Regions from separate parts of the Streptomyces sp. DSM 116793 genome, predicted to be linked through region 2. Evidence: predicted binding sites of a transcription regulator. Region 2 holds the regulator's gene; the other holds the start of a gene.
The links. Region 2 encodes HrcA, which represses chaperone genes, less so after heat shock. Its sites were predicted from a motif close to TTNGCACTCNGNNNNNCNGAGTGCNAA; they were not measured.

Region 1 (14,249 bases), 2.9 Mb from region 2:
TCCACCATCGCGATCCTCTGGTTCGCGGGCGCCTCCGCGATGGCGGGGCTGCTCAACCTGATGCCGCGGTACCTGCCCCGGTACGGCATGGCGCCGCACTGGGCACGGGCGGTGCGGCCCATGGTGCTGGTCTTCACGCTGATCGCGTTCCTGGTCACCTGGATCTTCGACGCCAGCGTGGACAAGCAGGGCGGCGCGTACGCCACCGGGGTGCTCGTACTGATCAGCTCCGCCGCCATCGCGGTGACCATCGCCGCCCGCAAGGCCGGGCAGCGCGGCTGGACCATCGGCTTCGGGATCATCTCCGCCGTCTTCCTCTACACCACGGTGGACAACGTCATCGAGCGCCCCGACGGCGTGAAGATCGGCGGCTGTTTCATCGCCGGGATCATCCTGGTGTCGCTGCTGTCCCGGCTGGCCCGCTCGTTCGAGCTGCGGGTCACCCACGTCGAACTGGACGACCTCGCCCAGCGCTTCGTGCGCGACGTCTCGCACCGCCGGAGCCGCTTCATCGCCAACGAGCCGGACCGCCGCGACGTCGCCGAGTACCGCGACAAGCTGGAGCAGATCCGGCAGGACAACGACCTGCCCGCGCAGGAGGACTTCATCTTCGTGGAGGTCTCGATCGCGGACCCGTCGGAGTTCGAGGCCGACCTGAGCGTGCACGGCGAGGTCCTGCACGAGCGCTTCCGGGTGCTGACGCTGCAGAGCGCCTCCGTGCCCAACGCGCTGGCGGCGCTGATGCTGCACGTGAGGGACACCACGGGGGTGCTGCCGCACATCTACTTCGAGTGGACCGAGGGCAGCCCGTTCGCCAACTTCCTCCGTTTCTTCCTCTTCGGCCAGGGAGAGGTCGCCCCGGTCACCCGCGAGGTGCTCCGGGAGGCGGAACCGGACCGGGCGCGCCGGCCGCGGGTGCACGTCGGCTGACGTCCCCGTCGTTCAATGAGACGTCCCCGTCGTCCGACGGTGGGACGTCAGCGGGCATTGATCGACACGGACGCCGGGAGTGCCGGACGACGGGGACGGTGAGGGCAGATGACCCGGGCGCACGAGGAGACCCCCGCCCCGCGCATCCGCTGGACGCGGCCGAACCTGCGCTACCAGTGGGAGAAGGACCGCGCCCGGTGGCCCGAGGAGCGCCGGGCGTCGACCGGGGTCACGGAGCACGACACCGGGCTCTCCCCCGCCGACCTGGTCTTCCACGCCGCGTACCGGGAGGTCCCCGCGGACCGCGCGCTCGCCGGGGCGTTCGGGGTGCCGGAGGGGACGGTGCTGGTGGAGCGCACCTACCGCACCCGCCCGGCGGCCGAGCGCGCCCCGCTCTCGCTGGTCACCTCCCGGCTGGTGCGGCACATGGTCGCCGCCAACCCCGATCTGCTCACCGCCGCGCGGGAGCCCTGGCCCGGCGGCACCCCGCACCAGCTCGCCACGGTTGGCATCGAGGTGGACCGTGTGGAGGACCGCGTCACCGCCCGCGCCCCCAGCCCCGAGGAGGCCCGGGAGCTTGACCTGCCGCCCGGCACCCCGGTGCTGCTGCTGCGGAAGACGTCGTTCGACACGGCGGGACGGGTGGTGGAGGTCTCCGACGTCACGCTGCCCGCGGACCGTACGGAACTGGCCTTCACGACCCCTCTGCGACGGTGGTGACCTGGCCCCGGCTCCCGGCTCCCGGCTCCCGCGGCAGCCCCCGCGCCGCACCCGAACCCGAACCCGAACCGGCATGCGCCCTTCCGCCCCCGCGGGTCTAAGGTCGGAGCCTGAAGGTCCAGGGGGAAGGGGCAGGCCGGGATGGCTCAGGACGACGCCGTGGTCGGCTGTACCGGGATTCTGGTCATCGGCACGCGCGGCACCGCCGGCCCGGGCGAGGTGCTCGTGCGGGTGCGCGGTGGCTCCGAGACCTTCCTCGCCTGGTCCGAAGAGCCCCTCCCGCGAGGGGCGACCGTGCTCGTGATCGAGTCCCGTGGCACCCGCCAGGTGGACGTCATCGAGTGGACGGATCCATTGGACGCCGCCGTCCTGGACGCCGGTGGCGTGGGCTGAGGAGATGAAGGATGTTCGGTTACCGCGTTCCCGCCCCTGACCAGGCGATGCTGATCTCCGGAGGCAGGCGTGGGCTGGGTGGCGCGCCGTTCCGGGTGGTGACCGGCCACGGTAAGTTCGTCCTGCCGGTCTTCCGCAAGACGCGCTTTCTGACCCTGGCGATGTGCGAGGCCGAGGTCGAGGAGAAGTGCGTCACCAAGCAGGGCATCACGCTGACGGTCCGCGCCGTGATCGCCTTCAAGGTCGGCAACGACCACGAGAGCATCGTCAACGCCGGCCAGCGGTTCCTCTCGGACCAGGACCAGATGGCGATCCTCACCGGCCGGATCTTCGCCGGCCACCTGCGCGCCATCATCGGCTCGATGACGGTCGAGGAGATCGTGACGGAGCGCCAGAAGCTGGCGACCGAGGTCCTGGAGACCTCGAAGACGGAGATGGCGAAGATCGGCCTGATCGTCGACTCGCTCCAGATCCAGTCCATCGACGACGGTGACACCGGCTACATCGAGGCGATGTCCGCGCCGCACAAGGCCGCCATCCGCCGCCAGGCGCAGATCGCGCAGGCGCAGGCCACCCAGGCAGCCGCCGAGGCCGAGCAGGAGGCGGCGCGGCGGCAGGCGGAGTACGCCCGCCAGACCGCCGTCGTCCAGGCGCAGTACAACGCCGAGGTGGACCGGGCCCAGGCGGAGGCCGCCCAGGCCGGGCCGCTCGCTCAGGCGCACGCGCAGCAGGAGGTGCTGGCCGCGCAGACCGAGCTGGCGGAGCGCAGGGCGGAGCTGCGCCAGAAGGAGCTGGTCGCGGAGGTGGTCAAGCCCGCGGAGGCGGAGGCCGAGCGGATCAGGCTGCTGGCGAGGGCCGAGGCGGAGCGGATGAAGATCCAGGCGGAGGCCGCGGCGTCGTACGACCGGGTGGCCCTGGACCGGATGCTGATCGACCAGCTCCCGCAGATCGTCAAGGAGGCCTCCGGCGGCCTGGCCGGCGCCAACGTCAACGTCCTCAACGGCACGGACGGGCTCGGTCAGATCGCGGCGGGTCTGGTCGGCCAGGGGCTGACGATCCTTGACTCGGTCAAGCAGAACCTCGGTGCCGGCCCGGCCGGCGGCGCCCCTTCGGGGGGTGGGCGCACGGGGGCGGACGGCACTCCGATCGGCATCGAGTAGCCACGGCGGCGGCCCGGAAGGGGCGCGGGGGAACCGCGCGCGCAACCACCCACCGCGCCGGCGGCCCGGACCCACCGGGCCGCCGGCCCGGACACCACCGAAACAGCCCCCTTCGGACGGTGACGACCCGCAGGTCTCGTCGTGGCCGGTCGCTCCCCCACTGCATGAAGGGCGTGGGAGGTACCGCCAGTTCCCCGCGCCCCCAGGTGGGCCGGGCCCACCCGGCAGCCGACGGCGCGCCCTTCCGGGGTGCCGGAGCCGTCAGGCTCAGTAGCCGCCTCCGCCGGTGCCGGTGGTGGTGCCGGTCGGGCTGGGGCTGGGCGAGGCCGCCTTGGTGATCTGCCGTCCCGCCGGGTTCAGCGCCCACCACTTCGCGCCGAACTGGTTGAGCCCCTGCCCCATGGTCTCGCCCGGCTTCTTGTCGCCGGCGAAGTAGTACACCGGGTGGCCGTTGACGGTGACCTGGGTGCTGCCGTCAGAGCGGCGGCTGGTGCCCAGCCGTACGCCGGACGCGACCCCGTTGCCGGCCTTTGGCTGGCCGTGCGTGGTCACCGGCGGCCAGGCGGCCGCACAGGCCCCGGTGCACGTCGACTTGGTCGTGGTGTCGGCCAGGAAGACGTAGATCGTGCGGTTCCTGGCCCCCACCATGATTTTTCCGAGACCGGAGTTGCGGACCGACACCGTGGCGGGGCCCTGCCGCTTCGCGGCGGGCTCGGCGGACTCACTCGCGGCGGCCCCTGCCGGAGTCTCGGCCTGCGCCGCGCTCTGTTCGGCTTGCGACACCGTCGAGGACGACTTGTCGCTGCCGGCTGAACATCCCGTGGTGACGGCGGTGGCAAGGCTGGCGGCGGCGAGCAGCGCGGCACCGGCCGCCCGTTCGGCCACCCAGGTCGTGCGTTTCATACGGACCCCTCGTAGTTGGCAAGGCGTCGTCGGTGACGCTGTTTCCACTACGGATCAGCCCCGCTGTCCCGGCAATCCGGGTGACCCATTGGGGCTACGCAAACGGGGGTACGGGGCGGGAACGGGCCCGGGGCGGCCGCGTGGACCGGGTGGGGACGGCGGGGCGGCCAGGGAAGGACCGGGCGGGGTGGCCGAGCGACCGAGCGGGCCGCGGGGCCGCCCTGCGCACCCGACGGCGCGCAGGGCGGGGAATTGCTTTCACGCAGAGGACGTTGGACATCATTGCGCCGGCAGAACACCGCCGTGCGCGGCGCACTGAACCACCACCCGTAGGCCGACGCCCCGCGGGCGCCGCCCACTCCTCACAGGAGGACGCCGAACGTGTCAGCTCAGCTCTCGGACGCGCTGAAGAAGTACCTCGACGACGAGAAGGTCTTCGCGACCGTCGCCACGGTCCAGCCCGACGGCCGCCCGCACCTGACCGTCGTCTGGATCAAGCGCGAGGGCGACGACCTGCTCTTCTCCACGACAGTGGACCGACGGCAGGGCAAGAACGCCGCCCGTGACCCGCGCGTCACCGTCCTGATCAGCCCGCCCGAGGACCCGTACAAGTACGCGGAGGTGCGCGGCACCGCCACGGTCACCCCCGACCCCGAGAAGCGGCTGCCCGACGAGCTGTCGCGCAAGTACACGGGCCAGGACTACAGGACGTTCAACCCGTCCTCCGTGGACGACGGCGACCGCGTCATCGTCCGCGTGACACCCGAAAAGGTGACGGGCAGGTTCTGACGACGGGAAGGTGACGGGCCCGCCTCCGACGGCGGGCCGGGTCGGCCCGTCACCGGGTCGACCCGCACCGGGGCCGGCGCACGCTGCGCCGGCCACACACTCACGGCACCCATTTGCGCCGATTCGCCTCCCGGACCCTGGCCCGCAGCACCTCGCCCGGCTCCGCGGTGTGCACCTCGGCGGGCGGACAGTTCCACCTCCGCCCGCCGCCCGGCGGACGCAACTGCACGCAACCGCCCTCGTAGCCCATCACCTCCCCTACTCTGCCGTCCCGCCCGTCCCGCACGTACGAGCCGATCGCCGGCCGCCGCTCCCCCGCCCTGGCCCCCTTGCCGCTCATCGCCCCGCCTCGCTGAGCACGGCGACCAGGCGCCGGGCCGTGTCCATGTTGCAGCGGCCCAACTCCACCAGCGGGTACGGCTCTTCGCTCGCCGCGGTCAGCGGGTCGATGCGCAGCGACGGCAGCACCACCCCGCGCGCCGCCAGCGCGCCGCGCAACCGGGTCACCACGTCCTCCACGGCCTGGATCCCCTCGACCGACTTGGCCACCATGATCCTCCAACCTCCACGCTGAGTGCCTGCCTTCTCCACACAGAGTGGCGGATGAAGGGCTGCCGTGACCACTGTCGGTGAACAACACCACCCTCTGTGGCAGAGTTTGGGAGGTGGTTCGCCTCACAAGGGACCGGTGCGCGGAACGCCGAGGGCGGCACCCCCCCTGGATGAGGGGTGCCGCCCTGGTGGTGCGCGGAGGACTCTGAGCCGTGGCTCAGAAGTCCATGTCGCCGCCCGGCATACCGCCCGGCGCGCCCGCCCCGGCGGCGGCCTTCTCGGGCTTGTCGGCGACGACGGCCTCCGTGGTGAGGAAGAGGCCGGCGATCGACGCGGCGTTCTGCAGCGCGGAACGCGTCACCTTCGCCGGGTCGATGATGCCCTCGGCGACCAGGTCCACGTACTCACCGGTCGCGGCGTTCAGACCGTGGCCCGGAGTGAGGTTGCGGACCTTCTCCACCACGACGCCGCCCTCGAGGCCGGCGTTCACGGCGATCTGCTTGAGCGGGGCCTCCAGGGCCAGCTTCACGGCCTGGGCACCGGTCGCCTCGTCGCCGTCCAGCTCCAGCTTCTCGAAGACCGACGCGGCCTGCAGCAGGGCCACGCCACCACCGGCGACGATGCCCTCCTCGACGGCGGCCTTGGCGTTGCGGACGGCGTCCTCGATGCGGTGCTTGCGCTCCTTGAGCTCGACCTCGGTCGCGGCACCGGCCTTGATGACGGCCACGCCGCCGGCCAGCTTCGCCAGGCGCTCCTGGAGCTTCTCGCGGTCGTAGTCCGAGTCGGAGCTCTCGATCTCGGCGCGGATCTGGTTGACCCGGCCCTGCACCTGCTCGCTGGAGCCGTTGCCGTCGACGATGGTGGTCTCGTCCTTGGTGATGACGACCTTGCGGGCGCTGCCGAGCAGGTCCAGGGTCGCGTTCTCCAGCTTGAGGCCGACCTCCTCGGAGATGACCTCGCCACCGGTGAGGATGGCGATGTCGCCGAGCATGGCCTTGCGGCGGTCGCCGAAGCCCGGGGCCTTGACGGCGACGGACTTGAAGGTGCCGCGGATCTTGTTGACCACCAGGGTCGACAGGGCCTCGCCCTCGACGTCCTCGGCGATGATCAGCAGCGGCTTGCCCGACTGCATGACCTTCTCCAGCAGCGGAAGGAGGTCCTTCACGTTGCTGATCTTGGAGTTGGCGATCAGGATGTACGGGTCGTCGAGGACGGCCTCCATACGCTCCATGTCGGTGGCGAAGTACGCCGAGATGTAGCCCTTGTCGAAGCGCATGCCCTCGGTGAGCTCCAGCTCGAGACCGAAGGTCTGCGACTCCTCGACGGTGATGACGCCTTCCTTGCCGACCTTGTCCATGGCCTCGGCGATCAGCTCGCCGATCTGGACGTCGGCGGCGGAGATGGAGGCGGTGGAGGCGATCTGCTCCTTGGTCTCCACGTCCTTCGCCTGCTCGAGCAGGGCGGCGGAGACGGCCTCGACGGCCTTCTCGATGCCGCGCTTCAGCGCCATCGGGTTGGCGCCGGCGGCGACGTTCCGCAGGCCCTCCCTGACCAGCGCCTGGGCGAGGACGGTCGCCGTCGTCGTACCGTCACCGGCGACGTCGTCCGTCTTCTTGGCGACCTCCTTGACGAGCTCGGCGCCGATCTTCTCGTAGGAGTCCTCGAGCTCGATCTCCTTGGCGATGGACACGCCATCGTTGGTGATCGTGGGGGCGCCCCACTTCTTCTCCAGCACGACGTTGCGACCCTTGGGGCCGAGCGTCACCTTGACGGCGTCGGCGAGCTGGTTCATGCCGCGCTCAAGGCCGCGCCGTGCCTCCTCGTCGAACGCGATGATCTTGGCCATGTGAAGTGGTCCTCCCGGACAACAGAGGTCTCCCCATGCCCTGTGAGAGCGTGGGGCGGATTGCTCCGGACCGCGCTGGCGCCCGCGACGGACGGCCTGCCTGCCCCCGTGGTTCCTTGCCCCACGGCGCCTGCGGACCTCACCGACCCGGTCCTTCTTTTGTCACTCTCACCTTCGGAGTGCTAACGCCAATGATTAGCACTCTCCCCACCCGAGTGCAAGGTTGGCCCGTCACGACCGCCCGGTCGAGCGGCCCGGTTCGGCCGCCCGGTACGCGGTGGGCCGGGCGGCCCCGGCCCGGTGCCCCCCGTGCCCGGGTGCGCATGGCGAAGGGTCAGCCCCGGCGCGCACGGCGACGGGTCGGTGCCGGGTGCGCATGGCGAAGGGCCCGCGCCCCGGGTGGGGTGCGGGCCCTTCGGAAAGACGTCGCTGCAGTCAGTCGGCGCGTCAGCCGGCTACACGGACCATGTCCGCCTGCGGCCCCTTCTGGCCCTGCGAGATCTCGAACTCGACTCGCTGGCCCTCCTCCAGGGTGCGGTAGCCGTCCATCTGGATCGCGCTGTAGTGGACGAAAACATCCGCACCACCGTCGACCGCGATGAAGCCGTAGCCCTTCTCCGCGTTGAACCACTTGACGGTGCCCTGAGCCATGCCTAACTCCCCTATTACTGGCCCTTGCGCAGGACCGCACTTCGCGGACCCGGGTCAGACCTCACGCCCCAACCGTTGGGGGTGTGCGCCGGAACGCGTCGACCGCGGCTGAATGTATCTGTCCAACTGCCGTCTGCAACAGGTCAAGCGGACGAGAAATCTGGGCAGCGCATATCGTAAATAACCGGGGAATTGAGAAGAATTCAGGGCAATTCGGGCCGGGCAAATGCCGTGAAGGGCTGAAAAGAGCCCAGCACTTTGGCTATTTCTCGACGGCAGTCGGCTGCACTTCGCCCCTGCCCGCGTAAGGAGTGAGCGGGCGCGTTCCCCAACTCTACCGCCTTCAATCCTGCTGAATTGCCCCCTCCGCTTCTCCGAGGAGGGGGCAATGAGAGGGACGGTGCGCGTCGGCGGACGGTTCCCGGGCCGGGCGGGGGGCGCGGGCACGGAGGGCGCGGACGCGGGGGCACGGACTCGGGGACGCGAGCGGGGGCGGGAGCGGGGGCGGGAGGCCCGGCGAGGGGGACACGGGGTCCGCGGGGGAGGGGGGACACAGGGGCCGCGAGGGGATGCGGGGGTCCGCGAGGGGGACGCGGGGCGAGGAGGACGCAGGGTCCCGCGGGGAGGCCCGGGTGAGCGGTGCGGGCGGGCAGGCCGGGCGAGCGGCCTGCCCAGGGCGGACAGGCCGGATGAGCAACCCGGACAGACAGGCCGGGCGAGCGGCCGGGGCGGACAGGCCGGGCGAGCGGCCGGGGCGGACAGGCCGGGCGAGCGGCCCGGCCTGCCGTCGTCCTGTCCTGCTCAGCAGCCGCCCGCGACCGCCGGGATGATCGAGACGCCCGCGCCGTCCGGGGTCGCCGTCTCCAGGCCCTGCTCGAAGCGGACGTCGTCGTCGTTGACGTAGACGTTCACGAAGCGGCGCAGCTTGCCCTGGTCGTCCAGGACGCGGGCGGCGATCCCGGCGTGCCGGGTCTCCAGGTCGGCGATGACCTCGCCGAGGGTGGCGCCCTCGGCGGAGACCTCGGCCTGGCCGTCGGTGTACGTGCGGAGGATGGTCGGGATGCGGACGTTGACGCTCATGTTCAGGCCTTCCTGGTCCTGGGCGTACGGGTGGTCTGGGGCGGGCGGCGCCGGGTGCGGGCGGCGGCGGGGCGGGCGGCCGAGGCGGCTCGCCCGGCCGGGCGGGTGGTGACTCAGCCGGCCAGTCCCGCCGCTCGGAACGCGTCCAGGCTCGGACGGATCGTGGCCGTGGGGCCGGTGGTCGGGGCGACGGCGTCCAGCGTCTTGAGGCCGTCGCCCGTGTTCAGCACCACGGTGGTCAGCGTCGGGTCGAGCAGACCGGCGTCGACGAGCTTCTTCGTGACGCCGACGGTGACGCCCCCCGCGGTCTCGGTGAAGATACCCTCGGTGCGCGCGAGGAGCTTGATGGCGTCGACGATCTCGGCGTCGGTCACGTCCTCCACCGCCCCGCCGGTGCGGCGCGCGATGTCCAGGACGTAGGGGCCGTCGGCGGGGTTGCCGATGGCGAGGGACTTGGCGATGGTCTCGGGCCGCTGGGGGCGCACCACGTCGTGGCCCGCCTTGTAGGCGGTCGACACCGGCGAGCAGCCCTCGGCCTGCGCCCCGAAGATCTTGTACGGCTTCTCCTCGACGAGGCCGAGCTTGATCAGCTCTTGGAGGCCCTTGTCGACCTTGGTGAGCTGCGACCCCGAGGCGATCGGGATCACCAGCTGGTCGGGCAGCCGCCAGCCGAGCTGCTCGCAGATCTCGTACGCGAGCGTCTTGGAGCCCTCGCCGTAGTACGGGCGCAGATTGACGTTGACGAAGCCCCAGCCCTCGCCCAGCGGGTCGCCGATCAGCTCGGAGCAGAAGCGGTTGACGTCGTCGTAGGTGCCCTCGATGCCGACCAGGTCGCCGCCGTAGACCGCGGCCATGACGACCTTGCCCTGCTCCAGGTCGTGCGGGATGAAGACGCAGGAGCGGAAGCCGGCGCGGGCGGCGGCGGCGCCGACGGCGCCCGCCAGGTTCCCGGTGGAGGAGCACGACAGGGTGGTGAAGCCGAAGGCGCGGGCCGCCTCCACGGCCTGGGCGACGACGCGGTCCTTGAAGGAGTGCGTCGGGTTGCCGGAGTCGTCCTTCACGTACAGGCCGCCGGTGATGCCCAGCTCGGCGGCGAGCCGGTCGGCCTGGACGAGCTTGGTCCAGCCCGGGTTCAGGTTCGGCTTCTCGGCCACGTCGGCCGGGACGGGCAGCAGCGGCGCGTAGCGCCAGAGGTTGGTGGGGCCGGACTCGATCTTCCGGCGCAGCGCCTCGGGGTCGCCGAGGGGGAGGTCGTAGGCGACCTCCAGCGGGCCGAAACAGCTGGCGCAGGCGAAGATCGGGCCGAGCGGGAAGCGCTCGCCGCACTCGCGGCAGGAGAGGGCGGCGGCGGGGCCGAGATCCACGGTGCCGGGCTTTTCGCCGGGGGCGGTGGCGGGGGTTACGGTGCCAGTGGTGCCGGTGTTGCCAGTGGCGTCGGCGGTGCCGGTGGTTCGGTCGGAGGCAACAGACTGCGCAGCCATGATGGCGAGGCCCTTTCTCCTCATCTTCCTCGCGACGCGTCTCGCCGCGAGACGGAATTGGCACCTTCCCTAGTCGGGGCCTCGCCGCCGCCTGGGCGGCGGGCGGACTGCCGCGTGCGCGGCATGGCCGACTGGAGGGTTGCCGGGGCTTCAACGGGCCGTATCCCTCTGCCCCTCTGGATGAGCGGTATGGCACGGAGGCCGGTGGCGGCTCCGGTGCGTTTGTCGTCGGACGGACCCGGCATGCGGGGGCCGTCCGCGTTGTTCAAGACTGTAACCGACGTCCGGGATAGTTGAGATAGTCGTCCGAACCGCGAGATGGATCACATGGCTCCGGATCGCCCCCCGCCCGGAGGTCACGGAGGGCACGGTTCCGGTCCGGTTCCGGTCCGGCGGTCCGGTTCGTCGGTCCAGTTCGGTCCGGTTCCGGTCCGGCGGTTCCCCGGTCCGGCGGTCGTGTTCCGGTCCGGTTCCGGTCCGGTGGTTCCGGTCCTGGTTTCGGTCCGGCGGTCCGTTCCTGGTTTCGGTCCCGGTTCGTTCTGGGGTCACGGGCCGGGTGTCGATCCCGGGTCGCCGTACCGGCCGGTGTGGGGAAGTGGGCGACGCGAGGGAGCGAAGGGGACGTCAACCGTGCTGGAAGAGGTCGAGCGCTGGCTGGGCCGGCGCTCGTGGTCGGTGGCCGACCGGCCGCGGCAGCAGCTCGCCGCCGCGAAGCGCGCCACCGGCGCGACGGTCAGCGTCGTGCTGCCCGCGCTCGACGAGGAGGAGACGGTCGGCGAGATCGTTTCCGTGATCCGGCGCGAGCTGATGGGGGTGCCCGGAGGCGAGCGTGGGACGCCGGGCGCGGGCGAGCGTGGGGCTTCGGCGGGGGGCGAGCCTGCGGATGCGGGCGGGGCGGTGGTGCCGCTGGTCGACGAGGTGGTGGTGGTCGACTCCGGATCCACGGACCGTACGGCCGAGGTGGCCGCCGCGGCCGGTGCGCGGGTGGTGCAGCGCGACGACGTGCTGCCGCGGATTCCGGCGCTGCCCGGCAAGGGCGAGGTGCTGTGGCGCTCGCTGCTGGTGACCGGCGGTGACATCGTCTGCTTCGTCGACGCGGACCTGCGGGAGTTCTCGGCGGACTTTGTGACGGGGATCATCGGGCCGCTGCTCACCGAGCCCGACGTGCACCTGGTGAAGGCCATGTACGACCGGCCGCTGGGCGGGCAGCCCGGGGAGGGCGGGCGGGTCACGGAGCTGATGGCCAGGCCGCTGCTGAACCTCCACTGGCCGCGGCTGGCCGGATTCGTCCAGCCGCTGGGCGGTGAGTACGCGGCCCGTAGGTCGCTGCTGGAGCGGCTGCCGTTTCCCGTGGGGTACGGGGTGGAGCTGGGGTTGCTGGTTGACGCGCTGCACGCCGTGGGGCTCGACGGGCTGGCGCAGGTGGACGTGGGCGTGCGCAGGCATCGGCATCAGGACGGGCGGGCGCTCGGGCGGATGGCGGCGGCGATCTACCGGACGGCGCAGGTGCGGCTTGCGCGGGGGCAGGTGGGGGCGGCGTCGCTGGTGCGGCCTGTGCTGACGCAGTTCGAGCGGACGGAGGGGGGGTTTGAGCCGCGGTCGTATGCGGTGGATGCGGAGGAGCGGCCGCCGATGAGCGGGATCCCCGAGTATGTGGGGCGACGCGTGGCTTAGGGCACGGTCTCAGGCTCGTGGTTCCGGCTCGTGGCCCGGGGCGCTGCCTTGTGCTTCGTGATGGTGCCCGGGGCTGTGGCGTGTGCGGGTTTCGTCGGGGCCGGTGCGCCTCCTGTTTCGTTGTGGGGCGGGGCCGCGGGGGGATATCCGTCCTCGGTCCGGCGCCCTCCGCCCACTGGAGGCTTCTCTGGTCGTGGCGCCGGCCACTGCGGGCGGACATCCCCCCACGTCCCCTCACGCCTCGTCGGCGACTGCGGCCCGGTGGGACCGCACCTTCCCACCTCGTGCCCGCACCAACCAGGGGAAGGCGGGGGGGAGCAAGCGCCCCGACCAGCCCGCGGCGCCGAGCCGGGTGGTGTTGGTCCGGGTTGGCGGGGCCGGGGTATGGGGGCCGGGGCTCCGGGACGTTTGAGGGAAATCGTGGGTGGCTAGGTTGGCGTCATGGCTTCCGCTTCCGCTGAAGGTCCCCCCGCCCGCATCCTCGTCGCGTCCAACCGCGGGCCCGTCTCGTACACCACGCTCGGCGACGGCTCGCTGCGGGCCAGGCGGGGCGGCGGGGGTCTGGTCTCGGGGCTCTCCGCGATCGGCCCCGACGCGGACGCCGTATGGGTGTGCGCGGCCCTCGGGGACGGCGACCGGGTCGCCGTGGACCGCACCGGCGGCCGGCTGTCCACGGAGGACACCGGCGGACAGCGCGTCCGGATGCTCGGTATCGCCCCCGACGTGCACGCGGCGGCGTACAACGGTATCGCCAACTCGGTGCTGTGGTTCGTGCACCACATGCTGTACCAGACGCCGCTGGAACCGGTGTTCGACGCCGAGTTCCGCGACCAGTGGGCCGCGTACGAGGAGTACAACGCCGCGTTCGCGCAGGCGCTCGCCGAGGAGGCTGCCGAGGGCGCCGCGGTGCTGGTGCAGGACTACCACCTGACGCTGGTGCCCGGGATGCTCCGGCAGCTCAGGCCGGACCTGCGCATCGGCCACTTCTCGCACACCCCGTGGGCCCCGCCGGAGTACTTCCGGATGCTGCCGGACGACATCGCCGAGCAGGTGCTGCGCGGCATGCTCGGTGCGGACCGGCTGGGCTTCCTGACCCGGCGGTGGGCGGCGGCCTTCACGGCCTGCTGCGAGGCCGTGCTGCCCGGCGGCACCGGCAGCACCCGGATCGGGGTGCACGGGCTCGGCGCGGACGGGGACTTCCTGCGGGAGCGCTCGCGCCGTCCCGACGTGGACGAGCGGCTCACCGTGCTGCGCGACCAGATCGGCACCGCGCCCGACGGCAGCCCGCGCCGCACCATCGTGCGCGTGGACCGCACCGAGCTGTCCAAGAACATCATCCGGGGCCTGCTCTCCTTCCGGCAGCTCCTCGCCGACCACCCCGAGTGGCACCAGCGCGTCGTGCACGTCGCCTTCGCCTACCCGTCCCGGCAGGACCTCGCCGTCTACCGGGACTACACGGCGGAGGTGAGCCGCCTCGCCGCTGAGATCAACAGCACGTACGGGTCGCTCGACTGGACGCCCGTGGTGCTCCATGTCGAGGACGACTTCGCGCGCTCGCTCGCGGCGTACCGGCTGGCGGACGTGGTGCTCGTCAATCCGGTGCGGGACGGGATGAACCTGGTCGCCAAGGAGGTGCCGGTGGTCTCGGAGGAGGGGTGCGTGCTCGTGCTCTCCCGGGAGGCCGGGGCGTACGAGGAGCTGGCCGACGAGGTGATCGCGGTCAATCCGTACGACGTGACGGGGACGGCGGCCGCGCTGCACACGGCGCTCGGGGTGCCGGAGGCGCAGCGGGTCGAGGGCACCAAGCGGTTGGCCGCGGCGGCCACCGCGCTGCCGCCCAGCAAGTGGTTCCTGGACCAGTTGTCGGCCTTGCGCGGGGACGCCGGCTGAGGGGCCGGTCGTTCCGCCCGGCCTTGCGGCCCGCCAGGGCCCGCCCGCGGCGGCCTTCCGGCCTGCCTCGGCCCGATCTTCTTGCGGTGGGTCCGGCACCGCCGGCCGGGCCGGGTGTGGTTGCTCACCGCTGCGGCGGAAGTGGCCGGGGGCGCCACCGGGCACCATGCGCCGGGTGCT
Region 2 (14,249 bases):
TGCAGCCACCAGTGCAGCCACCATTACGATCGGCCCATGCGGGAGACAGACGACGCGGAGCACCGCGCCCGGTCCGGCGGCGGTGCGGCGGGGGCCGCGGACGGGGGTGCCGGGAGTGCCGGGAGTGCCGCGGAACGGGGCACCGTCAGCGGGAGTTCCGCGGGCGGCGGCGTCCGGGAGGTGAAGTCGGCCGCCCGCACCGTCGAGTTGCTGGAGGTGCTCGCGGCCCGCGGGGACCGGCCCGCCCGACTCCAGGAGCTGGCCGAGGGGCTCGGGGTGCCGCGCAGCTCCATGTACGCGCTGCTTCAGACGCTGATCGCGCGCGGCTGGGTGCGCACCGATGTGACCGGGTCGCTGTACGGCATCGGCATCCACGCGCTGCTCACCGGGACCAGCTATCTCGACTCCGACCCCCGGGTGCGGGCCGTGCGGCCGTTCCTCGACGAGGCGTCGGACGCGGTCGGCGAGACCATCCACCTCGGCCGGCTCGACGGCATGAACGTCGCGTACCTCGCGACCCGGGAGTCCCACGAGTACCTGCGGACGATCAGCCGGGTGGGGCGGCGGCTGCCCGCGCACGTCGGGGCGCTGGGCAAGGCGTTGCTGGCCCAGCGGCCGGACGAGGACCTGCCCCCGGGGCCGTACGAGCGGTTCACCCCGAACACGCTCACCGAGCGGGCCGCGCTGGCGGCGGACCTCGCGGAGACCCGGCGGCGCGGGTACGCGGTGGACCGGGAGGAGGGCGTGGCCGGGATCGTGGGCTACGGGTTCGCGCTGCGGTACGAGCGGCCCCCGGTGGACGCGATCAGCTGCTCCGTGCCGGTCGCTCGGGTCACGCCCGCACACGAGGAGCGGATCGTCTCCGTGATGCGGGCGGTCCGGGGGCGGATCGAGTCGACGGTGCCCTCCGGGGGGAGCCGGGTCCAGTGGCGGTGAGGGTCTTCGGGGGCGACGGTGTTCTCGCCTTCCGGGCTCGTCCTCAGTCTCCCTGGGGGGGTACCTCCCGCGCCGTCAAGGCGGTGGGGAGCCCTGAGTGCCTGGGAGGCATCCCCCGGGACCGGCTCCATCGCGCCGCGCGCTCGTCCTCAAACGCCGGAGGGCCTGGCATCACCGCTGACGCCGTTTCGGCATCGGGACCGTCAGGAGGTCCGACGCCACCGTCAGTTCGCCCTCGAAACCCGCCTCCCGCGCGTCGCGTGCGAAGGCCGTGGGGTCCGTGTAGCGCTGGCTGAAGTGGGTGAGGACCAGGTGGTGGACGCCCGCGTCACGGGCGGCGCGGGCGGCCTGGGCGGCGGTGAGGTGCCCGTACTCGTCGGCCAGGGCCTTGTCCTCGTCGAGGAACGTGGACTCGATGACGAGCAGGTCGCAGCCCTCGGCGAGGGCGTACACGGCGTCGCAGAGGCGGGTGTCCATGACGAACGCGAAGCGCTGGCCGCGGCGGGCCTCGCTGACCTCGTCGAGGGTGACGCCGCGCAGCTCGCCGGCGCGCTGGAGGCGGCCGATGTCGGGGCCCGTGATGCCGTGCGCGGCCAGCCGGTCGGGCAGCATCCTGCGGCCGTCGGGCTCCACCAGGCGGTAGCCGAAGGATTCCACGGGGTGGGAGAGCCGCCGGGCCTCCAGGCGGTACGCGGGCGTCCGGGCGAGCACGCCGTCGCCGCCCACCGGGACCTCGGTGAGCGGCACCGTCTCCCGGTAGGCCGTCGCATACCGCAGCCGGTCGAAGAACCGCTTGCCGCTCGCCGGGTAGTGGGCGGTGATCTCGTGCGGCACCCGGTCCAGGTTGATGCGCTGGATCACCCCGGCGAGCCCCAGCGAGTGGTCGCCGTGGAAGTGGGTGACGCAGAGGCGGTGCAGGTCGTGCGCGGCGACCCCGGCACGCAGCATCTGCCGCTGGGTGCCCTCACCGGGGTCGAAGAGGATGCCCTCGCCGTCCCAGCGCAGCACATAGCCGTTGTGGTTGCGCCCCCGGGTGGGCACCTGGCTCGCGGTGCCGAGCACCACCAGTTCACGTACGGACACGGATCGCCGCCCGACCTGCGTGCGCCACCGGGCCTAGGGGGCTTCTGATGGATCTCCGCGGCGTCGCGACGCCCGGCACGCTCCCCCACGCTCGGCTGCTCCCCCACGCTCGAACGGGCTCGCGTGGGGGTGCCCCCACGCGCGGGGGCACCCCCGCTCGCCGCACCGGGCACAAGCCCACGTACGCCCAGTACGAGGACGTGCACCCGGCACTCCCCCAAGCTCTTCGAGCAGGGGGCACCCCCAGAGCATGCGCTGGGGGCACCTCCCACGCCTTTGAGGCAGTGGGGGAGCCGATCCTTCTCCCACGCAGATCCATCAGAAACCCCCTAGCCGGGCGGCCACTGGAGCCCGCGGCCACCCAGCACGTGCGCGTGGGCGTGGAAGACGGTCTGTCCCGCGCCGGTGCCGGTGTTGAACACCACGCGGTACCCGGTGGCGTCCACCTTGTCGCCCGCGGCGACCTCGGCGGCCTCGCGCAGCACGTCCGCCACGACGGTCGGCTCGGCGGCGGCGAGCGCGGCGGCGTCGGAGTAGTGCGCCCGGGGGATGACCAGGACATGGGTGGGAGCCTGGGGGTTGATGTCGCGGAACGCGACGGTCGTCTCGGTCTCCCGGACCACCGTCGCCGGCACCTCCCCTGCGACGATCTTGCAGAACAGGCAGTCGGCCTGCGGCTCTCCGGCCACGTCACGCCTCCTCGACGTCGTTCACTTCGGCTGCCCGGCGGCGGCCGGCCGCCGAGTCACGGCGGTCCGGCACTCCGGGCGCGGGTCCGCCGCGCCGGCGCCCCGGACGCGGGGCCGCCGCGACGGGTACCGTCGCATGCTATCCGCCGGCGGGCTTCCTCCCACCGAGGGCCCGGTGGCCGATGCGCCGGGCGGACAGCGGGCCACGGCGGGGCGTCGCCGGACGTGCCCGGGCCGGGCGCACGCACGGAGCTGCCCCGCCACGGCGACCGCCGGGCCGGCGGCGCGAGAGGGCCCCGCGCCCGCCGCCACTCCCCCGCGCCCGCACCGCGACCGCGGCCGTCCGGCCCGGCGGGGGGCCGGGAGCCGGAGCGAGGTCCGGCCCCGGGCGGCCGGTTCACGCCCCCGCTTCCGGCAGCGGCGGCGGGGTCTTCGCCGGGCGCTCGTCCAGCGCGGCGAGGGCCAGCCGGATCGCCTCGTCGAGCTGCGGGTCGCGGCCCGCCGCGTGGTCCTGGGGCGTGGTGACGACCTCCACGTCCGGGTCGGCGCCGTGGTTCTCCAGGTCCCAGCCGTACCCCTCGATCCAGAAGGCGTACTTGGGCTGGGTGACCAGGGTGCCGTCGACCAGGTGGTAGCGGCTGTCGACGCCGATCACGCCGCCCCAGGTGCGGGTGCCGACGACGGGGCCGATGCCGAGGGCCTTGATCGCGGCGTTGACGATGTCGCCGTCGGACCCCGAGTACTCGTTGGCGACGGCGACGACCGGGCCGCGCGGCGCGTCCTCCGGGTAGCTGGAGGGCCTGAGGCCGCGCGGCACGTCCCAGCCGATGATCCGGCGGGCCAGCTTCTCGATCACGAGCTGCGAGGTGTGCCCGCCGCGGTTCTCCCGCACGTCCACCACGAGGCCGTCGTGCGCCACCTCCACCCGCAGGTCGCGGTGGATCTGGGCCCAGCCGGGCGCCTGCATGTCGGGGACGTGGAGGTAGCCGAGCCGGCCGCCGGAGCGCTCGTGCACATAGGCGCGGCGATCGGCGACCCAGGCGTGGTAGCGCAGCGGCTCCTCGTCGTCGAGCGGCACGACCACCGCATGCCGCGGCTCCCCGCCGCCGGCGGGCGAGATGGTCAGCTCGACCGGCTTGCCCGCGGTGCCCACCAGCAGCGGCCCGGGCCCGGTGACCGGGTCCACGGGCTCGCCGGCGACCGCGATCACCGCATCGCCCGCGCGGACCGCGACGCCGGGTGCGGCGAGCGGGGAGCGTGCGCCCGGGTCGGAGGTCTCCGAGGGGAGGATGCGGTCGATCCGCCACAGGCCGTCCGCGTGCCGCGACAGGTCGGCGCCGAGCAGGCCCTGCCGGGTGGCGGAGCCGCCGTAGCCGCTGGACGGCGTCACATACGCGTGCGAGGTGCCCAGCTCGCCCTGCACCTCCCAGAGCAGGTCGACCAGGTCGTCGTGGGTGGCGACGCGGTGCAGCAGCGGGCGGTAGCGGTCCAGCACGCCGTCCCAGTCGACGCCGCCCAGGTCGGCCCGCCAGAAGTGGTCCCGCATCAGGCGGCCCGCCTCGGCGTACATCTGCCGCCACTCGGCCACCGGGTCGACCTTCTGACGCACCCGGGAGAGGTCGACGGTGATGTTGGTGTCGCTGTCGTCGTCGTGCGAGGCGCGCCGGTCGCTCGGCACCACCTTCAGCTTGCCGTCCGTCCACAGCAGCACCCGCTTGCCGTCGCCGCTGACGGCGTAGTGGTCGGCGCCCGAGGCCAGGTGCTCGACGCTCTGCTGGACGAGGTCGTAGCGCTCCAGGTCGGACTTGGGGTCCTGGTCGTCGGGCCTGGCCCGGGACGAGCCGAGCACGCCGAGCACCGGGTGGCGCAGCCACAGCAGCCCGTCCTTGGCGGCCCGCAGGGTCGAGTAGCGGCCCGCCTCGACGGGGAAGGGCACGATGCGGTCGGCGAGGCCCTCCAGGTCGATCCGGGTGGCCGGCGCGCCCTCGCTGTCGGGCGTCTCGTCCTTGTCGGGCGCCTCGAAGGGCCGGCCGTGCCGCTGCGGCCCGAAGGGCGCGGGCGTGGTGGCCGAGAGGGTGATCAGGTGCGGCCGTGAGCCGTCCACGAACGCCAGGTCGAAGACGTGTTCGTCGTAGATCGGGTCGAAGGAGCGCTCGGAGAGGAACGCCAGGTGCTTGCCGTCCAGCGTGAAGGCCGGGGCGTAGTCGCGGAACCTGAGCGGGGTGGCCTCGCTGACCGTGAGGTCCGCGGTGCCGGCGAGCTTGAGCTGGCGCAGCGGGCGCGGCCCGGCGTGCGACCAGGCGAGCCAGGCCGAGTCCGGCGAGAAGACGAGACCGGACGCCTCGCCGTGCTCGCTCCTGTCCACCTCGCGCACCTCGCCGGACTCCCGCTCCACCAGCAGCACCCGGCCGTCGTGGGAGGCGACGGCGGCGCGGCTGCCGTCCGGGGCCATGGCGAGGCCCAGCACCCGGCCGAGCTGCCCGGCCGCGATCCTGCGGGGCGTGGCGCCCGGCGCGAGCCCGGTGGCGGGGGCGAACTCCAGCGCGTCGTCGCCCTCCGCGTCCGTCACCCAGACCACCTGCTCCTCGCCGTCGGCGCGGAAGGTGCGCGGCAGCCTGGCCCGGACGCCGGGCGTGGCGGCCAGCGCGCGGGTGGGGCCCTCACGGTGGGTGACCCAGTGGACGGCGCCGCGCACGGCGACGGCGCTGCCCCGGCCGGTGTGGTCGGGCGCGGCGGCGCCGAACCAGCGGGAGGCGTTCAGCGGGTACGGCTGGAGGTCGGTGCGCTGGCCGCCGAGGCGGATGTCGAGCCGCCGGGGCTCGGCGCCGTCCAGATCGTCCAGGATCCACAGCTCGCCGGCGCGCGCGTAGACGACGCGGCGGCCGTCGGTGGCGGCGTGCCGCGCGTAGAAGCCGTGCAGGGGGGTCCTCGCCGTCGAGGCCTTGGCCGTCGAGGCCTTGGCCGTCGCCGGGGCCGCCGCGTCTCCGGCACTCCCGGTGCTTCCGGCGTCTCCCGCAGCCCCTTCTGCCCCGGCTGTCCCGGCTGTCCGGGCATCACCGGTTTCCCCGGTCCCCGCGGCCTCCGCGGCCCCGCTCGCTTCTCCTGCCTCGCCCGCTTCCCCGGCTCCGGCGTGCTCGGCGGCGGTGCCGGCGTGCTCGGCGTCCGGGGCTGCCGGGGCGCCCTGGGCGGGCGCCTGCGCGGGCGTGCTGCCGGGGCCGTCCCCGAGGTCCGTGTGCCGGCGCAGGTCCGAGCCGTCCGGCAGGGAGGAGTAGACCGCGCCGACGCCCTCGTGGTCGGAGAGGAAGGCGATGCGGTCGCCGACCCACATCGGGTACTCGATGTTGCCGTCCAACTCCTCGTGGACGCGGACGAACTCGCCGTCGCCCGCGCGGTCGATCCAGAGCTTGCCCATGCTGCCGCCGCGGTAGCGCTTCCACCACGCGGCCTCGCGGCCCATCGGCACGGACACCACGAGGACCTGGCCCGCGGGCCCGTACGCGACCGAGCCGACCGGCCCGTACGGCAGCGTCTCGGCGGGGCCGCCGTCCAGCGGGACGGCACGGGCCCAGGTGCGGCGCAGGGACGCCTGGCCGTGGGCGCTGACGGCGAGCACCCGGCCGTCGGGCGTCCAGCCCCGCACGCCGGTCTGGTAGCTGCCCCAGTGCGTCAGCCGCCGGGACGGCCCGCCGTCCAGGGGGGCGACATGGATCTCGGGCGCCCCGTCGCGCCGGGAGGTCCAGGCCACGGTCCGGCCGTCCGGGGAGATCCGGGGGTGGCTGACCGGCATGTTGTCCGCGCTGACCCGCCAGGCGCGGCCGCCGTCGAGGGGCGCGACCCAGACGTCGTCCTCTGCTGTGAAGGCGATGAGCTCGCCGTGAAGATGCGGAAACCGAAGGTACCCAGACTGTGTCACACGATCAGCCTAGGCAGGGCGGACCGTGCTGGTCAGCGGTTTGGATCACTCCAGGCCGCCGGAAAGGCCCCCGGGACCGCGTCAGGGAGCCGTTCAGCCCCGCATCAGCAGCCACTCCTGGAGCTCCACCAGGTTTCCCTCGGGGTCCTTCAGGTGGGCGACGCGCATCCGCTCGGTCATGGGTCCGGGCCCCTGCACCAGCTCGCCGCCGCGCTCGGTGATCTCCGCACAGTAGGCGTCGAGGTCGTCGACGCGGAGCACCACGAGGGAACGGTGCCCGGTCGCCGCGTCGGCCACCTCACCGAGCACCTCGGACATCGCCACCCGGTCCTGGAGCGCCACGCCCGCCGAGCCGACGGCCGGGCTGAACTTCTCGTAGGGGCCGTCCACGGCACCCGACTGGGGCTTGAGACCGAGGACGTCGGCGTAGAAGCGGTAGCAGGCGGGGAAGTCGGAGACCAGCAGCCTGACCTGGGCGAGTTCCAAGGCGCCTCCTCGGTGTCCGGGGCGTACGGGTGCCCCGATCGTACGGGGCGACACGAGAAGGGGCGCTGGACTGTGTCCCGGGGCGCCTCCCACGCCGTACGGCAAGGGGGAGGCACCCTTGCGCCGGGGGCACCCCGGCGCCCTTGAGGCGGTGGGGAGCCACCCACCACGACGGGACCCGGACGACCCGGCACGGGACCGGCCACGACGGCCGATGAGGGGCCGGGTGAGGGGCCGGGTAAGGGGACGGGCTCTACGACCAGCGCCCCGTACGCCCCAGCAGCAGCGCGGCCGCCGCCGTTCCCGCAGTGGACGTACGCAGCACGGTCCGCCCCAGTCGGCAGACACGTGCGCCCGCCTCCCCGAAGAGGTCGAGTTCCGCGGGAGACAGACCGCCCTCCGGGCCGACGACGAGCACGATCTCGCCGCTCGCGGGCAGCGCGGTGGTGGCCAGCGGCTCCCCGGGGTGGCCGGGGTCCTCGTGCAGCACGACGGCCAGGGCGGCGCGCCCCAGCAGCGCCGCCACCTGCTTGCCCGTCATCGCCTCGGTGACCTCCGGGAACCGCACCCGGCGCGCCTGCTTCCCGGACTCGCGGGCGGTCGCCCGCCACTTGCCGAGCGCCTTGAGGCCCCGCTCCCCCTTCCACTGGGTGACGCAGCGCTCCGCCGACCAGGGCACGATCGCGTCGACCCCGGTCTCCGTCATGGTCTCCACGGCCCGCTCGCCGCGGTCGCCCTTGGGCAGGGCCTGGACGACGGTGATGCGGGGCTCGGGGGCGGGTTCCTGGCGTACGGGGCCCCTGCCGAGCACCAGTCGGTCCTTGCCCTCGGTGCCGAGCACGACGCAGGCGGCCCAGTGCCCGGCGCCGTCCGTGAGCACGGCCTCCTCGCCTGGCCGCAGCCGCTTCACGGAGACGGCGTGCCGACCCTCGGGCCCGTCGAGCACGTACCGGGGGCCCTCGGCGGGGCCCGGGGCGGCCGGGAGGGGATCGCCGGGGGAGCCGGCGCCCTCGGGCGCGCCGAGGTCTTGGGCGACGAAGACGGGCGCCGTCACGCCACACCGCCGTCGTGGTCCACGGTGTCCGCGGGCGCGTCGGGCGGTGCGAGGTGCCCCGGTCTGCGGGGCGGCGCCCAGGCGGCCGTCCTGGCGTCGTCCAGCTCCGCGGCCAGCACCTCCACGAGCCGGCCGGCAGGCAGCTCGCGGGACATCCGGTAGCCCTGGCCCGCCCACAGCGGCATGCCCTGCTGATCGCCGGCCTCCGCGGCGGCGCGGCGCAGCGGCGCGGTCAGGTGGTGCACCTGCGGATAGGCGGCGGGGGCGTACGGGCCGTGCTCCCGCATGAAGCGGTTGACCAGGCTCCGGGCGGGGCGGCCGGTGAAGGCGCGGGTGAGTTCGGTATGGGCGAAGAGGGAGCCGGTGACGGCCTCCTTGTGCAGCGGGTGGGCGCCCGATTCGGGGGTGACGAGGAAGGCCGTGCCGAGCTGTCCGGCGACGGCCCCGGCGGCGAGCACCGCGGCGATCTGTGTGCCGCGCATCAGCCCGCCCGCGGCGATCAGCGGTACGCGCACCGCCTCGCGGGCCTCGGCGACCAGGGTGAGCAGCCCGTAGCCGGCGCCGTCACGCTCGGGCTGGTCGCGGTGGGTGCCCTGGTGGCCGCCCGCCTCGACGCCCTGGAGGCAGACCGCGTCGGCGCCGGCCTGCTCGGCGGCGCGGGCCTCCTCGGGGGTGGTGGCGGTCACCACGGTGACGGTGCCGGCCCGGGCGAGGGCGGCGAGCACCTCGTCCTTGGGGCAGCCGAAGGTGAACGAGACCACGGGCACCGGGTCGTCGAGCAGGACGGCGAGCTTGGCGTCGTAGCCGTCGTCGCGGTTGCAGTCCGGGTCGCCGAGGTCCGTCTCGTACCAGGAGGCCTCACCGGCGAGCTGCTCCCGGTAGACGTCGATGGCGGCCGGGTCCGCGTACTCGGGCTGCGGGAGGAAGAGGTTGACGCCGAAGGGCCGGTCGGTGAGCCCGCGCACCTGCTTGATCTCGTGGTACATCCCGTCGGCGGTCTTGTAGCCGGCGGCGAGGAAACCGAGCCCTCCGGCCTCGCAGACGGCGGCGGTCAGCCGCGGACAGGAGGCGCCGCCCGCCATCGGAGCCTGCACGATCGGGAGGGCGTCCGGTGAGGAGAGGAGATCGGTCAGTGCGGAGGACATGACCGCATGGTGTCACGTCCCCCACACAAGTCCGAAACCAGCCTTACGCACGGCATATGCCCTGGTCACCGACCGACGTCATCGGCCGTTGAAGGCGTCCTTCAGCCGGGAGAACAGGCCCTGCTGGCCTGGCTGGAACTGTCCGGTCGGACGCTCCTCGCCGCGGAGTTTGGCCAGCTCCCTGAGCAGTCGCTCCTGCTCGGGGTCGAGCTTGGCGGGGGTCTGCACCTCGACGTGCACGATCAGGTCACCGCGGCCGCCGCCCCGCAGGTGGGTGATGCCCCGGCCGTGCAGCGGGATCGACTGGCCGGACTGGGTGCCGGGCCGGATGTCGACCTCCTCCAGGCCGTCCAGGGTCTCCAGCGGCACCTTGGTGCCGAGTGCGCCCGCGGTCATGGGGATGGTGACCGTGCAGTGCAGGTCGTCGCCGCGGCGCTGGAAGACCTGGTGGGGCAGTTCGTGGATCTCCACGTAGAGGTCGCCCGCCGGGCCGCCGCCCGGGCCGACCTCGCCCTCGCCGGCGAGCTGGATCCGGGTGCCGTTGTCGACGCCCGCGGGGATCTTGACGGTGAGGGTGCGGCGGGAGCGGATGCGGCCGTCGCCCGCGCACTCCGGGCAGGGGGTGGGCACGACGGTGCCGAAGCCCTGGCACTGCGGGCAGGGCCTGGAGGTCATGACCTGGCCCAGGAAGGACCGGGTGACCTGCGAGACCTCGCCGCGGCCACGGCACATGTCACAGGTCTGCGCCGTGGTGCCGGGCGCGGCACCCTCGCCGTTGCAGGTGGAGCAGACGACGGCCGTGTCGACCTGGATGTCCTTGGTGGTGCCGAAGGCCGCCTCGTTGAGCTCGATCTCCAGCCTTATCATCGCGTCCTGGCCGCGCCGCGTACGCGACCTGGGCCCACGCTGGGACGCCGTTCCGAAGAAGGCGTCCATGATGTCGGAGAAGTTGCCGAAGCCGCCCGCGCCGAAGCCGCCGGGGCCGCCGGCACCGCCCGTCTGGGACAGCGGGTCCCCGCCGAGGTCGTAGACCTGCTTCTTCTGCGGGTCCGACAACACCTCGTAGGCGGCGTTGATCTCCTTGAACCGCTCCTGCGTCTTCGGATCGGGATTGACGTCCGGGTGCAGCTCGCGGGCGAGCCGCCGGAACGCCTTCTTGATCTCGTCCTGGGACGCGTCTCGGCGTACGCCTAGTACGGCGTAGTAATCCGTGGCCACTTACGACTCCGCCAGGATCTGTCCGACGTAACGTGCCACTGCGCGTACTGCTCCCATCGTTCCCGGGTAGTCCATGCGGGTCGGTCCTACCACGCCGAGCTTGGCGACTGCCTCTGAGCCCGAACCGTAGCCGACCGAGACCACGGACGTGGAGTTGAGTCCCTCGTGCGCGTTCTCATGACCGATCCGTACCGTCATGCCGGAGTCCGTGGACTCGCCGAGCAGCTTGAGGAGCACGACCTGCTCCTCAAGGGCCTCCAGCACCGGCCGGATGGTGAGGGGGAAATCATGGCCGAAACGGGTGAGGTTGGCGGTGCCGCCGATCATCAGCCGCTCCTCGGTGTCCTCCACCAGGGTCTCCAGCAGGGTGGAGAGCACGGTCTGGACGGTGCCGCGGTCCTCGGCCTCGAAGGCCTCCGGCAGGTCCTGCACGAGCTGCGGCACGTCCGCGAAGCGACGGCCGCCGATCCGGCTGTTCAGCCTCGCGCGCAGGTCGGCGAGCGAGGTCTCGCCGAACGGCGCGGGGCAGTCCACCATGCGCTGCTCGACCCGGCCGGTGTCCGTGATCAGCACCAGCATCAGCCGCGCCGGGGCCATCGACAGCAGCTCCACGTGCCGCACCGTGGAACGGGTCAGCGACGGGTACTGCACGACGGCGACCTGGCGGGTGAGCTGGGCGAGCAGCCGGACCGTGCGGGCCACGACGTCGTCGAGGTCCACGGCGCCGTCCAGGAAGTTCTGGATGGCGCGGCGCTCCGGCGCGGTCATCGGCTTGACGCCGGCGAGCTTGTCCACGAAGAGGCGGTAGCCCTTGTCCGTGGGGATCCGGCCCGCGCTGGTGTGCGGCTGGGCGATGTAGCCCTCGTCCTCCAGGGCGGCCATGTCATTGCGTACGGTCGCCGGTGAGACGCCGAGGTTGTGACGCTCGGTGAGCGCCTTGGAGCCCACCGGCTCCTCGGTGCCGACGTAGTCCTGGACGATGGCGCGCAGCACCTCGAGCCTGCGTTCACTGAGCATCGCGCACCTCCAGCTCTGTCCGTCCGGACCCTTCGTCCGGCCTCGCACACCCGGCCCCTACGTCCGGTCTCCCCACCCTGGGCCCCGCCCATCCCTGACTCGCCGGGACCGGTCACCCCCTGGCACTCGCCGCTCAGGAGTGCCAATTTTTACTCGCCCAGTGTACGGCTCACGGGTGCTGCGGGGGCAAGGCGGCGGCGCCGTGGCCCGAACAGGGGCGCGGGGCCGCGTCCTGGGGCCCCTCCCACACCGCCAGGGCAGTGGGGGAGGCTCCGAGCCGCGGCCGTGTCCGGCAGCCACGTCCGCGCGGGCGCGAGCGACCGGGCCGCGGAGGGACCGCTGCTGGGCGTGTAGGCAGCAGGTCCGCGCGGGCGCGAGCGACCGCCACCGGCCGGTGGCCCGGCCACGACCGGGACGGCCCCTGTGGACGGCGGCGGGGCGACGGCTTCCCGTGGGCCCGTCGCTGAAGTCCCCGTGCCCGTGTCGGGGCGTGGTCGGCGCCCCGAGAGGCCGCGGCCCTTCACGACGGTGGGGCCGTGACGAAGTCGATCAGCTCCTCCACGCGGCCCAGAAGCGCCGGCTCCAGATCCTTGTAGCTGCGCACCCGGGACAGGATGCGCTGCCAGGCCGCGCCGGTGTTCTCCGGCCAGCCGAGCGCACGGCAGACGCCCTTCTTCCAGTCCTGGCCGTGCGGCACGCGGGGCCAGGCGGGGATGCCCACGGAGGACGGTTTCACCGCCTCCCAGACGTCGATGTACGGGTGACCGACGACCAGGGCGTGCGGACCGGACACGGACGCCGCGATCCGGGACTCCTTGGTGCCGGGCAGCAGGTGGTCGACGAGGACGCCGAGCCGGGCGCCGGGCCCGGGGCCGAAGGCCTCGACGATCGCCGGGAGGTCGTCCACGCCCTCCAGGTACTCGACCACCACACCCTCGATGCGCAGGTCGTCGCCCCACACCTTCTCGACGAGCTCGGCGTCGTGGCGGCCCTCCACGTAGATGCGCCCCGCACGGGCGACGCGGGCCCGGGCGCCCGGCACGGCGAGGGACCCGGAGGCGGTGCGGGCCCGCCCCGCGGGCGCGCCGGCGGCGGGCCGCACCAGGGTCACCGGCCTGCCCTCCAGCAGGAAGCCGCGGGGGTGCAGGGGAAACGCGCGGTGCTTGCCGAAGCGGTCCTCCAGCGTGACCGTACCCGCCTCGCAGCGGATCACGGCACCGCAGAACCCGGTCCCCGCCTCCTCCACCACGAGCCCCGGCTCCGCGGGCACCTCGGGTGCGGGCTGCTGCTTCTTCCAGGGCGGCGTGAGGTCCGGTGAGTACTGGCGCATTCGGCCGACGATAGAAGAGGCGGCGGCGCGGCGGTCACGACACGCCGAAACGCAGGGCGAGTTGATCACGCTGCCGTCGGACGAAACCGGCATTCACCGCGGCACCGTGTCCCGGTACGTAGACGGCGTCCGGACCACCGAGGGCCAGCAGCCGGTCCAGGGCCGCCGGCCACCGGCCGGGGACGGCGTCCGGGCCGGCCTGCGGCTCTCCGGACTCCTCCACGAGGTCCCCGCAGAACACCACGTCCGGCTCCCCCGCGCCGCCCGGCACCAGCACGGCCAGGTCGTGCGCGGTGTGCCCCGGCCCGGCGTTCACCAGCACCACCCGGACCCCACCGCCGAGGTCGAGCGTCCGCTCGGCGGGGACGGGGTACCAGGTGGGGGCGGCGGTGCGGGGGTGGGGCGGGTCGGTCTGGGGGGTGCGGGGGGTGCGGGGGGCCACGGTGTCGGGCGCGAGGGTGGCGGGGGGTGTGGTGTTGGAGGTGCCGGGGGCACCGGGGGGCGGGACGCCGGGGGCGGCGGGGCGGGGTGTGCCGTCGCCGGGAGCGGGGGTCGCTGTACCCCGGGCCGCGGGGCCGGGGACCGCGGTGCCGGGGTCCGCGGTGCCGGGGTCCGCGGTGCCGGGTAGCAGGCGGGTCAGGGCGGCGGCGGCCTCGGCGGCGGCATCCGGTGCCACGCCGTGGTGCACCGCGTCGGCGCGCAGGGCATCGGCATCGGCGGCGATCAGTGCCCCGGCACCGGCCGCCGTATGGATCTGCGCATCCGCGAACACCGGGGCGCCCAGCACATGGTCGAAGTGCGGATGGGTGAGCGCGAGGTGGGTCACCCGGCCGCCGGGGCCGAGCAGCCGTTCGGCGGCGGCCCGCAGCCGCGCGCCCTCGGCCAGGGTCGAGCCCGCATCGATCAGCAGGGCCGCGCCGTGCCCGGCGACCAGTCCGCTGGTGCAGTCCCAGCCCGGCAGCCGGCACCGTCCCGCCCGCGCCGACAACTCCTCCCAGCCGGCGTCCCGCCATCCGACCCGCACCGACCCACCTCCTCGCCCACACCCGCGTCCCATGTCACACCCCGCGCCGGGACCGTGCACACGCCCACGCGGCGGGGTCCATGCCCACGCGGCGCCGGCTCGGGGTCGCCCCCATGCGGCCCGGCTCATACCCACGCCACACGACACGTTCCGCGGCTCGGGTTCACCCCCCGCAGCCCGGCCCATACCCACGCCACACGACACCTTCCATGCCCACATCCGCCCGGCCGGGGGGCGGTCCCCTGGCCCCGGTCCACACAGGTCCCCGGCCATCACGGCGTCGGCCTCAGTCCACCAGGTCCCCGACCACGGCGTCGGCCTCAGTCCACCAGGTCCCCGACCACGGCGTCGGCC

Region 1: the regulator HrcA is predicted to act here: its motif matches at 7,489-7,515, upstream of groL (chaperonin GroEL).

Annotation. Positions count from the first base shown of each region.
Region 1 covers NZ_CM170494.1:5,045,826-5,060,074, reverse strand. The annotation lists gene ACSMXW_RS19650 (APC family permease) at 1-930, shown strand, start outside; gene ACSMXW_RS19645 (UTRA domain-containing protein) at 1,039-1,650, shown strand; gene ACSMXW_RS19640 (hypothetical protein) at 1,792-2,043, shown strand; gene ACSMXW_RS19635 (SPFH domain-containing protein) at 2,055-3,203, shown strand; gene ACSMXW_RS19630 (COG4315 family predicted lipoprotein) at 3,471-4,106, opposite strand; gene ACSMXW_RS19625 (PPOX class F420-dependent oxidoreductase) at 4,488-4,895, shown strand; gene ACSMXW_RS19620 (hypothetical protein) at 4,996-5,235, opposite strand; gene ACSMXW_RS19615 (hypothetical protein) at 5,232-5,447, opposite strand; gene groL (chaperonin GroEL) at 5,665-7,293, opposite strand; gene ACSMXW_RS19605 (cold-shock protein) at 7,741-7,944, opposite strand; gene ACSMXW_RS19600 (MoaD/ThiS family protein) at 8,746-9,024, opposite strand; gene thrC (threonine synthase) at 9,138-10,529, opposite strand; SAM riboswitch class I at 10,523-10,692, opposite strand; gene ACSMXW_RS19590 (glucosyl-3-phosphoglycerate synthase) at 11,136-12,179, shown strand; gene ACSMXW_RS19585 (alpha,alpha-trehalose-phosphate synthase (UDP-forming)) at 12,657-14,069, shown strand.
Region 2 covers NZ_CM170494.1:2,149,942-2,164,190, forward strand. The annotation lists gene ACSMXW_RS08995 (IclR family transcriptional regulator) at 37-936, shown strand; gene ACSMXW_RS09000 (ribonuclease Z) at 1,108-2,019, opposite strand; gene ACSMXW_RS09005 (histidine triad nucleotide-binding protein) at 2,349-2,708, opposite strand; gene ACSMXW_RS09010 (S41 family peptidase) at 3,106-6,621, opposite strand; gene ACSMXW_RS09015 (VOC family protein) at 6,715-7,107, opposite strand; gene ACSMXW_RS09020 (16S rRNA (uracil(1498)-N(3))-methyltransferase) at 7,361-8,161, opposite strand; gene ACSMXW_RS09025 (nitronate monooxygenase) at 8,158-9,306, opposite strand; gene dnaJ (molecular chaperone DnaJ) at 9,385-10,524, opposite strand; gene hrcA (heat-inducible transcriptional repressor HrcA) at 10,525-11,541, opposite strand; gene ACSMXW_RS09040 (DUF3097 domain-containing protein) at 12,062-12,871, opposite strand; gene ACSMXW_RS09045 (MBL fold metallo-hydrolase) at 12,906-13,895, opposite strand.